DNA from 4 places in the Pseudescherichia vulneris genome. Region 3 is predicted to be linked to each of the others. Evidence: predicted binding sites of a transcription regulator. Region 3 holds the regulator's gene; each other region holds the start of a gene.
The links. Region 3 encodes Fur, which represses iron uptake genes when iron is present. Its sites were predicted from a motif close to ATAATAATGAGAACNACTATCAA; they were not measured.
Positions count from the first base shown of each region.

Region 1 (3,400 bases), 1.2 Mb from region 3:
TGTAATTCCGGGGCCGACGGTTAAAGTCCGGATGGGAGAGAGTAACGATCCAGTCGGGTTTATGCCCGCTCACGTTATTTTTTTGCCGCTTGCGGTACTCCTAAGACTGCCCTGATTCTGGTAACCATAATTTTAATGAGGTTTTTATTACCATGAATCAGACGCTGCTTTCCTCTTTTGGCACGCCATTCGAACGTGTGGAACACGCTTTAGACGCACTGCGCAACGGGCGTGGAGTGATGGTGCTCGACGACGAAGACCGTGAAAACGAAGGCGATATGATCTTCGCCGCAGAAACCATGACCGTTGAGCAGATGGCGCTGACTATTCGCCACGGCAGCGGCATTGTCTGTCTCTGCCTGACCGAAGATCGCCGTAAACAGCTCGATCTGCCGATGATGGTGGAGAACAACACCAGCGCCTACGGCACCGGCTTTACCGTGACCATCGAAGCCGCTACCGGCGTGACCACCGGCGTATCCGCCGCTGACCGCGTGACCACCGTGCGTGCGGCCATTGCCGACGGTGCTAAGCCATCCGATCTCAACCGTCCTGGCCACGTCTTCCCGCTGCGCGCGCAGCCGGGTGGGGTGCTGACCCGCGGCGGCCACACCGAGGCGACGATTGACCTCGTGACGCTGGCGGGCTTCAAGCCTGCGGGCGTGCTCTGCGAGCTGACCAACGATGACGGCTCTATGGCGCGCACGCCGGAGTGCATCGACTTTGCGAAAGCCCATGATATGGCCGTTGTGACCATTGAAGATCTGGTGGCCTACCGCCGCGAGCAGGAACGTAAAGCCAGCTAAGCGCTAGCGTAAGATAAAGCAAAGCCGGGCATACCCGGCTTTGTTGTTTCTGGTCTTTCGCCTGATTAGCCCGCAAAGCCGATGCTTTGCAGCAGCACCAGGCTGAGTCCCATCACCGACATGCCACAGAGTACGCCATAGCTCGGATTGTTGTTGGGATCGATCTCTTTCGCCAGCGGCATCAGCTCATCCACCGACAGCGCCACCATGATCCCCGCCACCGCCGCCATGATGGCCGCCATGACTACCGGCGAGACCAGGCTACCGAGGATCAGCCACGCCAGCACGCCGCCGAGAATTTCCGCCAGGCCTGAGATCCCCGCCCACATTACCGCTTTACGCTTTGATCCCGTAGCGGCATAGACCGGTGCTGCCACTGCCAGCCCTTCGGGGATGTTGTGCAAGGCGACCGCCAGGGCGATCCCCAGCCCCAGCTCAAGGTTGCTGCTGGCCGTCACGTAGGTGGCTACCCCTTCGGGGAAGTTGTGCAGGCTGATGCCCAGGGTCAGCAGGATCGCCGTACGCTTGATATTGCTCGGCATCGTTTTGCTGCTGGCGCGCATAAGATCCTGAGCATGGGCGTGGGGAAGCAGGCGATCGAGGCCGTAGTAGCCCAGCAGGCCGACGATAAACATGCCGTAGCCAAGCACCGGCGACATGCCTTCGGTACCGAGCGCGGCGGGGAGCATCTCCATGAGCGAGATCAGCAGCATAATCCCGGCAGCAAATCCCAGCGAAAAGGCCAGCACGCGGTTGGAAGGCTTCTGGCCAAGCACGCCGAGGATCGCGCCAATAAAGGTGGCCGCACCGGCTAATAAGGTCAGAATCAACGGGACCGACATTCAGAACTCCTTGTGATAATGATTCTCATTAATATTATTTAACACTGCTCCGTAAGGCGAGAGGGTAAGTCACTCTTTACGCATTTCTTACATTCAAATTATCTGATGATCTTCATCACGCTTATCTGAGTTCATCCTCTACGAGAAAAGCGTACTCTGCTTCTATCAAAATGACACTTTTTCTGAGGATATCATCATGTCTGCGTTTCGTATGCCAGCGCTGTTTTTGGGCCACGGCAGTCCGATGAACGTGCTGGAAGATAATGTCTATACCCGCGCCTGGGGCGAGCTGGGGCAGACGCTGCCGCGTCCAAAGGCGATTGTGGTGATCTCCGCCCACTGGTTTACCCGCGGCACCGGCGTGACGGCGATGGAAACCCCGAAAACGATTCATGACTTTGGCGGCTTCCCGCAGGCGCTCTTTGACACGCACTATCCCGCACCCGGCTCTCCCGAGCTGGCACAGCGGCTGGTGGATCTGCTGGCACCAATCCCGGTTGCGCTGGACAAAGAGGCATGGGGATTTGACCACGGATCCTGGGGCGTGCTGATCAAGATGTACCCGGACGCCGACATTCCCATGGTGCAGCTGAGCGTGGACAGCACCAAACCCGCCGCCTGGCACTATGAGATGGGTCGCAAGCTGGCGACGCTTCGCGATGAAGGCATTATGCTGGTGGCGAGCGGCAACGTGGTGCATAACCTGCGCACCGCCCGCTGGCACGGGGAGAGCACGCCCTACGCGTGGGCGGAATCGTTTAATAATTACGTGAAGGCTAACCTCACCTGGCAGGGGCCGGTGGAGCAGCATCCGCTGGTGAACTATCTGCAGCATGAGGGCGGCTCGCTGTCGAACCCGACGCCGGAACACTTCCTGCCGCTGCTCTACGTGCTTGGCGCGTGGGATGGCGCAGAGCCAGTGACGATCCCGGTAGAGGGGATGGAGATGGGCAGCATCAGCATGTTGTCGGTACAGGTGGGTTAAAAACCAAAACGCCCGGTAGCGCTGCGCTTACCGGGCCTACGCGTTATGGCTACTCGACGAAAATATGCGGGTAGAAGCGGGAGAGATCCTGGGTGATCAACGCCCGATCCTCACGAATACCAATCCCGGCTGGCTGATCGTTGATCAGCCAGCTGCCGATCAGCACGTAGCTGTCGCCAAACTTAGGTAGCGAGTAGAACTGCTGGACGATCATGCCCTCTTCCCCGTAGGGACCCTCTACCTGCTCGATAGTCTGACCGTTTTCTACGATAGAGACGTTAGCGCCTTCCCGCGAGAAGATCGGTTTAACAACGTACTTCTCCAGCGGAGGATGGTCGTCTTCGGCAAAGTAAGCGGGCAGCAGGTTCGGATGATCCGGGAACATCTCCCACAGCATCGGCAGCAGCGCTTTGTTAGAAATAATGCTCTTCCAGGCCGGCTCCAGCCAGCGCACGCCAGCATCTTCCAGCTTGGTAGAGAAGATCTCACGCAGCATATACTCCCACGGGTAGAGCTTGAACAGGTTACTGATCACCTGATCCTGAAGATCGGTGAACTGGCCTTTTTCGCCCAGCCCAATATCTTCGATGTAGAGGAACTCGCTGGCGACGCCCGCTTCGGCGGCGCAGTCTTGCAGATACTGCACCGTGCCGCGATCTTCAACGGTGTCGCGGCAGCAGGCCAGATGCAGCAGGTTAAACCCGTACTGCTCGCGCAGCTCGCTGAAGCGCTCGATCAGCTTCTCCTGCAGGCTGTTAAACTGATCG
Region 1 covers NZ_LR607338.1:2,877,916-2,881,315, forward strand. The annotation lists FMN riboswitch at 1-47, shown strand, start outside; gene ribB (3,4-dihydroxy-2-butanone-4-phosphate synthase) at 153-806, shown strand; gene zupT (zinc transporter ZupT) at 872-1,648, opposite strand; gene ygiD (4,5-DOPA-extradiol-dioxygenase) at 1,845-2,633, shown strand; gene FN633_RS12070 (glutathionylspermidine synthase family protein) at 2,683-3,400, opposite strand, start outside.
Region 1: a site for Fur is predicted at 1,661-1,683, ahead of zupT (zinc transporter ZupT). Genes of this name have one in related genera too.

Region 2 (3,400 bases), 400 kb from region 3:
CAGCAGCAGCGCACCGCAGAGCGCCGCCTGGGTCAGGCCCCAGCGCGCCGTGCCGCTGATGCGCCGGGCAATATGCGGTGCTACCAGCGCCACAAAGGAGATCGGGCCAGCGAGGGCGGTCGCCGCCGCGGTCAGCACCACGGCTACCAGCATCAGCATCAGCCGGGAGCGCTCGACGCTGACGCCCAGCGCGCAGGCGCTGTCATCACCCATCTCCAGCAGCCGCATCCGCCGTACCAGCAGCGTGGCGCAGACCAACATCAGCAGCAGGATCGGCGCGGAGGGCCAGGTTTTCGCCCACGTCAGACCGTTGAGCGAGCCAGCGTTCCACAGCCCGGCGGTGAGGGCGGTCTCCAGCGAGGCTTTAATTAGCAGCCAGGTATTGAAGGCGATCAGCATCGCGCGAACGCCGATGCCGATAATGATCAGGCGAAAGGTCTCAATGCCGTTGCGCCAGGCCAGGGCCCACACCACCAGCGAAGTGAGGATCCCCCCGGCCATCGCCGCAAAGGCAATCGCCGTGAGATCCTGACCATACAGCACCATCGCCACCAGCACGCCGCTCCAGGCCCCAGTGTTAAAGCCCATCACGTCGGGGCTGCCCAGCGGGTTGCGCATCAGCGACTGGAAAATTGCCCCGCTGACCCCCAGCGCGCCGCCGATGAGGAGCGCCATCAGCACCCGGGGCAGACGCCACTCGTTTACTACCAGGGCAATGCCGCGCGGCGCATCGCCGGTAAAGGCGGCCAGCACCTGGCCGGGAGAGAGCGGTACCGTACCGCTGCACAGGCTCCACAGGGCGACCATCACGCTGACGCAGGCCAGCAGGAGAACGCTAACAATAAGACGGCGGGAGGGGGCGATCACATGGCACCTCCCCGACGGTGGCGACGCACCAGAAAGATCAATACCGGCGCGCCGATAAAGGCGCTTACCACCGACACCCGCAGCTCGCCCGGCACAAGCAGTCTGCCAATAATATCGGCAAACAGCAGCAGGGCAGGGGTAGCCAGCAGCGTCACCGGCAGGGACCAGCGGTGATCGGCCCCCACCAGCCAGCGCGCCATATGCGGCATCATTAAACCAATAAAGGTGATGGGGCCCGAGACGGCGGTGGCGCTGGCACACAGAACAGTAATAGCCAGCAGGCCCAGCAGCTGGGTGCGGGCGACCCTGCTGCCGAGGGCGGTCGCGGTATCGCTGCCAAGGCTCAGGCTGTTAAGCGCCCGGCTCAGCAGGAGAGCAATCGCCCCCGCTATCAGCACCGGAACCAAGACGATACGCAGCGTCTGTAAGGTACGCACGTCGAGGGAGCCAGCCTGCCAGAAGCGCAGCTGGTCGTAGACGTCCGGGTTAAGCAGCGAGATCCCGCTGGAGAGGCCCTCCAGCACCGCTGCCAGCGCAACGCCTGCCAGCGTCAGGCGCACCGGGCTCAGCTGCCCGCCGCCCGCGCTGCCGGTAAAAGCTACCACCAGCGAGGCCGCCAGCGCGCCACAAAAAGCAAGTGCCAACTGCTCGGTGGGAGAGGAGAGGCCCAGCAGTGCTGCGCCGAGCACAATAGCAAAGCTTGCCCCGGCGTTAACGCCGAGCAGACCGGGATCGGCGAGGGGATTACGGGTCAGGGTCTGCATCAGCGCGCCGGCGAGGCCCAGCGCGCCGCCGACCAGCAGCCCGGCCAGGGTACGCGGCAGGCGGGCATCCAGCACAATCGTGCAGTCGGCGCTTTGGCAGGTGCCGGAGAGGGCATCCATTACAACGGAGAGGGGCAGCGGTTTAGCCCCGATCAACAGGCTGAGCACGCCTGCCACCAGCAGCAGTAGCAATAATCCGCCCACGGCCCACGGGCGCGCCGGATTAACGGAATGCGACATAACAACGTCCCTGACATGATAATGATAGTAATTATCGTTATCGATCTTATTGCGATATGTTAGCATGTGCGGCTTAAAAACTGGTATCAAAAGTTCGCATTAAGGCTTTGTTATGACCCGACAATCCTGGCTGATCAACGTCAGCCTGCTGAGAACCCATCCCGCGTTTCGCGCTGTTTTTATTGCCCGTTTTATCTCGATTGTGTCGCTGGGGCTGCTCGGCGTCGCCGTACCGGTGCAGATTCAGGCCATGACCCACTCCAGCTGGCGGGTGGGGCTGGCGGTGACCCTAACCGGCGGAGCGATGTTTGTTGGCCTGATGGTCGGCGGCGTGCTGGCGGACCGCTACGAGCGCAAGCGCTTGATCCTGCTGGCGCGCGGTACCTGCGGTATCGGCTTTATTGGCCTCTGCCTCAACGCTGCGTTGCCCGAACCCTCGCTGCTGGCGATCTATCTCCTCGGCCTGTGGGACGGCTTTTTTGGCGCGCTGGGCGTTACGGCGCTGCTTGCTGCCACCCCGGCGCTAGTGGGGCGGGAGAACCTGATGCAGGCCGGGGCGATCACCATGCTCACCGTGCGGCTGGGATCGGTTATCTCCCCGATGCTTGGCGGCCTGCTGCTCGCCTCCGGGGGCGTAGTGTGGAACTATGCCCTGGCGGCGGCGGGGACCTTTATCACCACCCTGACCCTACTGCGTCTGCCGCAGCTGCCTCCACCGCCTCAGCCGCGCGAGCATCCATTGAAGTCGCTGCTGGCGGCGTTTCGCTTCCTGCTGCGCAGCCCGCTGATTGGCGGCATTGCCCTGCTGGGCGGCCTGCTGACGATGGCCAGCGCCGTTCGCGTGCTCTATCCGGCACTGGCAATGCACTGGCAAATGTCAGCCGCCGAGATCGGTATTCTCTACGCGGCCCTGCCGCTCGGAGCCGCCGTAGGGGCGCTCACCAGCGGCAACCTGGTTCAGCGTCCGCGCCCTGGGGCAATAATCCTCTTCTCAACCCTCGGGGCCTTTGTCGCTATCGCCCTGTTTAGCCTGATGCCGGTCTGGCCGCTGGGGGTGCTGTTCCTTGCCCTGGCGGGATGGCTGAGCGCCATCAGCTCCCTGCTTCAGTACACGCTGCTGCAAACCCAGACGCCAGAGGCGATGCTGGGCAGGATCAACGGCCTGTGGACGGCGCAGAACGTTACCGGGGATGCGATTGGCGCAGCCTTGCTGGGTGGGATGAGTGTCGCGATGACGCCCGCCGCCTCGGCCAGCGTTGGCGGAGCGGTGCTGGCGGTGACGGGCGCGGTACTGATCCTGCTTCTCGGCGAGCTGCGGCGTTTCCACCAGAGCCCACCCGTTGACGCTTAACTAAACAGCGTGGCGAAGCGCTTGAGCAGCAGCGTGGCGCTGTAGTAGTCGAGGCGGAAGGTCTCGGTGCCGAGGGCGTAGACGCGTTTGTTCTGCACCGCGCTTAGATGACTCAGCAGCGGGTTGGCATAGATGGCCTCGGCGTCTTTCTCGTTACCGGCGAAGAGAAACAGCGCTT
Region 2 covers NZ_LR607338.1:2,117,628-2,121,027, forward strand. The annotation lists gene fepG (iron-enterobactin ABC transporter permease) at 1-807, opposite strand, end outside; gene fepD (Fe(3+)-siderophore ABC transporter permease) at 864-1,871, opposite strand; gene entS (enterobactin transporter EntS) at 1,984-3,222, shown strand; gene fepB (Fe2+-enterobactin ABC transporter substrate-binding protein) at 3,219-3,400, opposite strand, start outside.
Region 2: a site for Fur is predicted at 1,887-1,909, ahead of fepD (Fe(3+)-siderophore ABC transporter permease). Genes of this name have one in related genera too.

Region 3 (3,400 bases):
CAGTCTGGGCGATTACGAATTTCGCGTACGCCGCTGTTCTGCTATTATTGCCCTTATCCGTGGGCCGTGCTCCACCACCATATCATTAAGTTTCAAGAGGTTATTTTACTCATGGCAATTACAGGCATTTTTTTCGGTAGCGACACCGGTAACACCGAAAATATCGCGAAGATGATCCAAAAGCAGCTTGGTCCAGACGTTGCTGACGTGCATGACATTGCCAAGAGCAGCAAAGAAGATCTGGAAGGCTATGATATCCTGCTGCTGGGCATTCCAACCTGGTACTATGGTGAAGCGCAGTGCGACTGGGACGACTTCTTCCCGACGCTGGAAGAGGTAGACTTCAACGGTAAGCTGGTAGCGCTGTTCGGCTGTGGCGACCAGGAAGACTACGCAGAGTACTTCTGTGATGCCCTCGGCACCATTCGTGATATCATTGAGCCTAACGGCGCGACCATCGTCGGCCACTGGCCAACCGCCGGTTACCACTTCGAAGCGTCTAAAGGCCTGGCCGATGACGATCACTTCGTGGGCCTGGCCATTGACGAAGATCGCCAGCCGGAACTGACCGCCGAACGCGTTGAGAAGTGGGTGAAGCAGATCTCTGAAGAGCTGCACCTGGATGAGATCGTTAACGCCTGATTATAGACGGCGCAGCCTAAGTGCTGCGCTGCTATTGATAGATAAAAGCAATAGAAATAATTGCTACAAATTTTTAACTTTCGCGTACATACCTGTACAATATCCCCTGGTCAAACGGGTTGCGCAACGATTGTTTGTTGGCGAGACCACGTTTTATACGCATACTTTACTTGAGGACTTGTAGTTTTCATTAAGAAGTGGCAATTCTATAATGAGACGCATTAACTCAAGGTCATTCTCATTAACTTCCGCCTCGGAAGTGAATCGATTAGCAACAGGACAGACTCCGCATGACTGACAATAACACCGCATTAAAGAAGGCCGGCTTGAAAGTCACGCTTCCTCGTTTAAAAATTCTGGAAGTGCTTCAGGGACCGGATAACCATCATGTCAGTGCGGAAGACTTATACAAGCGACTGATCGACATGGGCGAGGAAATTGGTCTGGCTACCGTGTATCGTGTGCTTAACCAGTTTGATGATGCCGGGATTGTCACCCGTCATAACTTTGAAGGCGGCAAATCCGTTTTCGAACTGACCCAGCAGCATCACCACGATCATCTGATCTGCCTCGACTGTGGCAAAGTGATCGAGTTCAGCGATGATTCTATCGAAGCTCGCCAGCGTGAAATCGCCACTAAGCACGGCATCCGCCTGACGAACCACAGCCTCTATCTCTACGGTCATTGCGCTGAAGGCGACTGCCGTGAAAATGAACACGCGCATGAGACCACGCCGCGTAAGCTGTAATTGAAATGGTAACGAAAAAGGGTCACTTAAGAGTGACCCTTTTTTTATCTATTGCCTGCTCTTTGCTACCAGCAAACAAACCCGCCATCGACCAGTAGATCCACGCCGGTGCAGAACGACGAGGCATCCGCGGCAAGGAAAATTGCCGGGCCCGCCATCTCTTCAATCTTTGCCATACGCTGCATAGGCGTCTGGCTCTCAAACGATTTTGTCTGGTGCACCATCTCTGGACGGGTGTTCATCGGCGTCGCCGTGTAGCCTGGGCTAATCGTGTTAACGCGGATATTTTTCTCCGCCCACTCCATCGCCAGGCTTTTGCTTAAGTGGATCACCCCCGCCTTGGAGCAGTTGTAATGAGCCTGCTCCAGCCCGCGGTTTACAATCACGCCGGACATGGAGGCGATATTGATGATCGAGCCGCCGCCGCTCTCCAGCATCAGCTCCGCCTCGGCTTTACAGCTGTTCCAGATGCCGGTCAGGTTGATATCGATAACCCGCTGCCACTGATCGTGCTCCATCTCCAGCGCCGGATTAGCGTTGGCAATCCCGGCGGCGTTGAGCGCCACATCAAGACGACCGAACTGTCTCTTCACCTCGGCGATGGCAGCGCGCAGATGGGTAATATCGCGTACATCGCCGGTATAGGCAAAGGCGCTGCCGCCCATCTCCTGAATCGTGCTTACGGTTTCCAACAGGCCGCCATCCTCGCGCAGATCGAAGCAGGCCACCTTTGCCCCCGCACTGGCAAAGCCGTAAGCAATCATTTGACCAATACCGCTGCCTGCCCCGGTGACAAACGCGACGCGATCGCTTAAATCAAACAGTCTTTGGGAAAAGTGTTTATCCATGATTTCACTCCAAATGTGTTACGACATGATCAAGCCGCCATCAACGTTGATGGTTTGCCCCGTAATGTAGGCCGCATCTTCGGATGCCAGAAACGCCACCAGCCCGGCAACGTCGGCAGGTTTGCCCGCCCGCTTGAGGGGGATCCCCTGCACCCATTCGTCCATAAGCTCGCCTTTTTTATACTGCTTCTCTGGCGTGCTCAGGATCTCGCCCCAGACGCGGTCGTTGTAATCCCACATATTGGTTTCGATGATCCCAGGGCAGAATGCGTTGACCGTAATGTTGTGCTGGGCCAGCTCAAGCGCGAGGCTTTGAGTAATGCCGATCACGCCCATTTTGCTGGCCGCGTAGTGCGGGGTGTAGATAAAGCCAACGCGGCCCTGGCCGGAGGAGGTGTTGATCAAACGTCCGCCCTGCTGTTTGACCATATACTTCGCGGCCTCGCGGCAGCATAGCCATACGCCGGTGGTGTTCACGCTGAGTACGTTATCAAACTCCTGCCGCGTCATTTTATCGAAGCGATCGATGGTGATAATGCCGGCGTTTTGGATAGAGACATCGATACTGCCAAAGGTGCGATGCGCGAGGCTGTAGAGCTCAGTAACCTGCTCTTCGTTGGTGACGTCGGCGACGAAGGAGATAATATTTTCATGGTACTCCTCTCTCAGTCGCTCGGCGGTCTCTATGACCTCTGCTGAGTAATCCGACAGCACCAGATTCGCGCCCGCATCGGCAAACTTTCTGGCGATGCCCTCGCCAATACCTTTTGCAGCCCCGGTAATGACGACCGTTTTATTTTCGAATACATAGCCCATACTTCTCTCCTCACCCGCTATTCAAAATTTGTGTAGGGTTCTTTCGACGGCTTGTTGCCACTCCCGCCAGCGTTTTTGTAAACGGCCATGACGCTCCATGTTGGGACGAAATTCACTGTGCGGGTAAAGGTACTGTTTCAGCTCATCGAGTGAGAGTTGCCCCACGGCCTTGCGCGCTAAGAGTGCCGCACCGATTGCAGAGAGTTCAGGCACGTCGCTGCGCATAACCGGGCAACCCAGCAGGTCTGACTGATACTGCATCAGCCAGTCATTTTTGGTTGGCCCACCATCGACCATCAACGCGGTCAGTGAAAAATCGTTGTGCTGCCGCATCGCCGTGACCAC
Region 3 covers NZ_LR607338.1:1,716,090-1,719,489, reverse strand. The annotation lists gene fldA (flavodoxin FldA) at 112-642, shown strand; gene fur (ferric iron uptake transcriptional regulator) at 933-1,391, shown strand; gene FN633_RS07220 (SDR family oxidoreductase) at 1,457-2,239, opposite strand; gene FN633_RS07215 (SDR family oxidoreductase) at 2,258-3,055, opposite strand; gene FN633_RS07210 (FGGY family carbohydrate kinase) at 3,077-3,400, opposite strand, start outside.

Region 4 (3,400 bases), 1.5 Mb from region 3:
CCGTCGCTGGTAAAAATCAGCAGAGGCACCAGCGCCAGCGCGATACCAAAGCTAAGCAGAACCTGACTCATAACCAGAATACGCGTCGGATCCAGTCCCATCAGAATGACGATAAACGAGGGCAGCATGGTGATAGACCGACGCAGCCACAGCGGAATACTGAAGCGAACAAACCCCTGCATCACCACCTGGCCTGCCAGGGTGCCTACTACCGTGGAAGAGAGTCCTGCCGCCACCAGGCTCAGGCCAAAGATGGTGGCTGCCGCATGGCTTAGCAGCGGTTCGAGGGTAAGGTAGGCCTGATCCAGATCGGCAACGCCGGTATGGCCGCTAAAGTGAAACGCGGCGGCGGCGGTGGCCATCATCGCCAGGTTAACGAAGCCCGCGATAGTCATGGCAATCGCTACGTCCCACTTCGTTGCCGAGTAGCGCTCTTTACGCGATCCGTCATGCAGATTCTGGGTCAGAGAGGAGTGCAGATAGATGACGTGCGGCATAATGGTTGCCCCCAGCACGCCCGCAGCCAAAAACACCGCTTCGGTAGTCGGCAGGCTCGGGATCAGCATCCCTTTACCCAGATCCACCAGCTTAGGCTGGGAGAAGATCAGCTCCACCACGTATGCCACCGCGACAAAGAGCAGCAGACCGCCAATTACCTTCTCCAGCGGTTTATCGCCGCGCCGCTGTAGCATGAGGATCAGGAAGGTGGCAATGCCGGTCAGCACCGCCCCCTGCAGCAGCGAGACGCCGAGAATGAGTTTAAAGCCAATCGCCGCCCCGATAAACTCCGCAAGGTCGGTGGCCATGGCGATGATCTCCGCCTGCACCCAGTAGAACCAGACCACCGGACGTGGATAGCGATCGCGAATATGCTCGGCAAGGTTTTTGCCGGTGGCAATCCCTAGTTTGGCAGAGAGCACCTGGATCAGCATCGCCATCAGGTTAGCCCACACCACCACCCATAGCAGCTTGTAGCCGAAGCTGGCCCCGGCCTGAATATTGGTAGCAAAATTGCCGGGATCGATATAGCCAATTGCCGCCACAAAGGCGGGTCCCATCAATGCGAACCGAAGCTTCCGCGCTGTACGTCCGCTGCTGCCCTCAACGCTGCTATCGTTCATTTTTGCCTCTAATATAGCCTTTGCTATGTTTCATGCTAGCAAAATGCGAATGATTATCAAGTTGGTTTGGGTGGATTTCTTTGATAGATAAAACCGATTAACGGAGTGAACGTCAGGAAAAGAGCGAAAATGCGTGGGGAGGTTGTCCCATTTGTTACAGTCTAGCAGCGTAAACGGGTTTTACACTTCTTTTATTAACATAACAAAATTGTATCTTTGATCACTATTTTTGAGTCTCGTCACAGGACATAACGATAGTGTGTATTTGATCTCGTTTTATTTACTCTTGTTTCATAGAATGTGCACGAAAACTAAACCTGCCTCATGTTTGGAGCAAAAAGTATGTCCCGCGTTCTTCACTTTGTTTTGGCGCTTGCCGTTGTGGCGCTGCTTGCCTTACTGGTCAGCAGCGATCGCAAGAAAATTCGTATTCGTTTCGTTGTTCAGCTTTTGGTCATTGAAGTGTTACTCGCCTGGTTCTTCTTGAACTCCGACATCGGTCAGGGCTTCGTACGTGGCTTCTCCGAGATGTTTGAAAAGCTGCTCGGCTTTGCCAACGAAGGGACCAACTTCGTCTTTGGCAAAATGAACGATGAAGGTCTGGCATTCTTCTTCCTGAAGGTACTCTGTCCTATCGTCTTTATCTCGGCGCTGATCGGTATCTTGCAGCACATTCGCGTCCTGCCGATTGTTATTCGCGCTATCGGTACCGTGCTGTCAAAAGTTAACGGCATGGGCAAACTGGAATCTTTCAACGCGGTAAGCTCGCTGATTCTGGGGCAGTCAGAAAACTTTATCGCCTATAAAGATATCCTCGGCAAAATGTCGCGCAACCGCATGTACACCATGGCAGCCACGGCGATGTCTACCGTCTCCATGTCAATCGTTGGCGCGTACATGACCATGCTGGATCCAAAGTACGTCGTTGCGGCGCTGGTTCTCAACATGTTCAGCACCTTTATCGTTCTGTCGCTGATCAACCCTTACCGCGTGGATGAGAGCGAAGAGAATCTGCAGATGGCGAATCTGCATGAAGGTCAGAGCTTCTTTGAGATGCTGGGTGAGTATATCCTGGCAGGCTTCAAAGTGGCGATTATCGTTGCCGCCATGCTGATCGGCTTTATCGCCCTTATTTCTGGTCTGAACGCCCTGTTCGCCGCCGTACTGGGCATCTCCTTCCAGGGCATTCTGGGCTACATCTTCTACCCGATTGCATGGGTAATGGGCGTACCGGCCGGTGAAGCGCTGCAGGTAGGCAGTATTATGGCAACCAAACTGGTCTCTAACGAATTCGTTGCCATGATGGACCTGCAGAAGATCGCCAGCACCCTGTCGCCACGTGCGGAAGGGATCCTCTCCGTGTTCCTCGTCTCCTTCGCTAACTTCTCCTCTATCGGCATCATTGCCGGTGCCATCAAAGGCCTGAACGAAGAGCAAGGCAACGTGGTATCACGCTTTGGTCTGAAGCTGGTTTACGGCTCTACGCTGGTCAGCGTGCTGTCTGCATCTATCGCTGCGCTCGTGCTGTAAATTCACGTCGCACAGATACAAAACCGGGGTCCTGCCCCGGTTTTTTTATTTCTAATCCGCCAGCTTCTCGGGTTTACCCAGCAGATAACCTTGTAGGTAGTCCACGCCCAGCGAGAGCAGCAGGTCACGCTGCTCCTCGGTCTCCACATACTCTGCCACCACGGTCAGCGATTTGGCCTTCGCCATAAAGCAGATCGATTTCACAATCATCGCGTCCAGAGAGTCGGTGAGAATATCCTTCACGAAGCAGCCGTCGATCTTCACGATGTCAGCATGCAGACGCTTCAGACGCTCGAAGTTAGCGTAGCCGGTACCGAAATCATCGATCGCAATCTTAAAGCCGTAGTTTTGCAGACGCTGAATGTTATGCATGCTGGTTTCCGAATTAGAGAAAGCCTGCTCTTCGGTTATCTCAATGATCACGCACTGGGGGGCAACGTCATAGCGTTTAAACAGGGTCATAATCTGCGTGGCCGACTCTTCCTGCATCAGGGTTAGCGGCATCAGGTTGACGGAGAAACGCGCCTGAGTACCGGGAACCGGATGCGCACGCAGCCAGCGCAGCAGGGTCTCCAGCACCTGCATGTCGAAGCGAATGCTCAGGTTAAACTGGGCGATAACCGGCAGAAAACGGTCAGGCGTGAGAATTTCACCTTCAACGGCAAGGCGGGTTAGCACCTCATGGTACCCCACCCCGTCCGCGTTCTGGATTGGCTGGGCATAGAGCAATAGTCCATCCTCCTCCAGGG
Region 4 covers NZ_LR607338.1:3,195,109-3,198,508, reverse strand. The annotation lists gene FN633_RS13315 (Nramp family divalent metal transporter) at 1-1,121, opposite strand, end outside; gene FN633_RS13310 (NupC/NupG family nucleoside CNT transporter) at 1,464-2,651, shown strand; gene FN633_RS13305 (EAL domain-containing protein) at 2,703-3,400, opposite strand, start outside.
Region 4: a site for Fur is predicted at 1,159-1,181, ahead of FN633_RS13315 (Nramp family divalent metal transporter). Genes of this name have one in related genera too.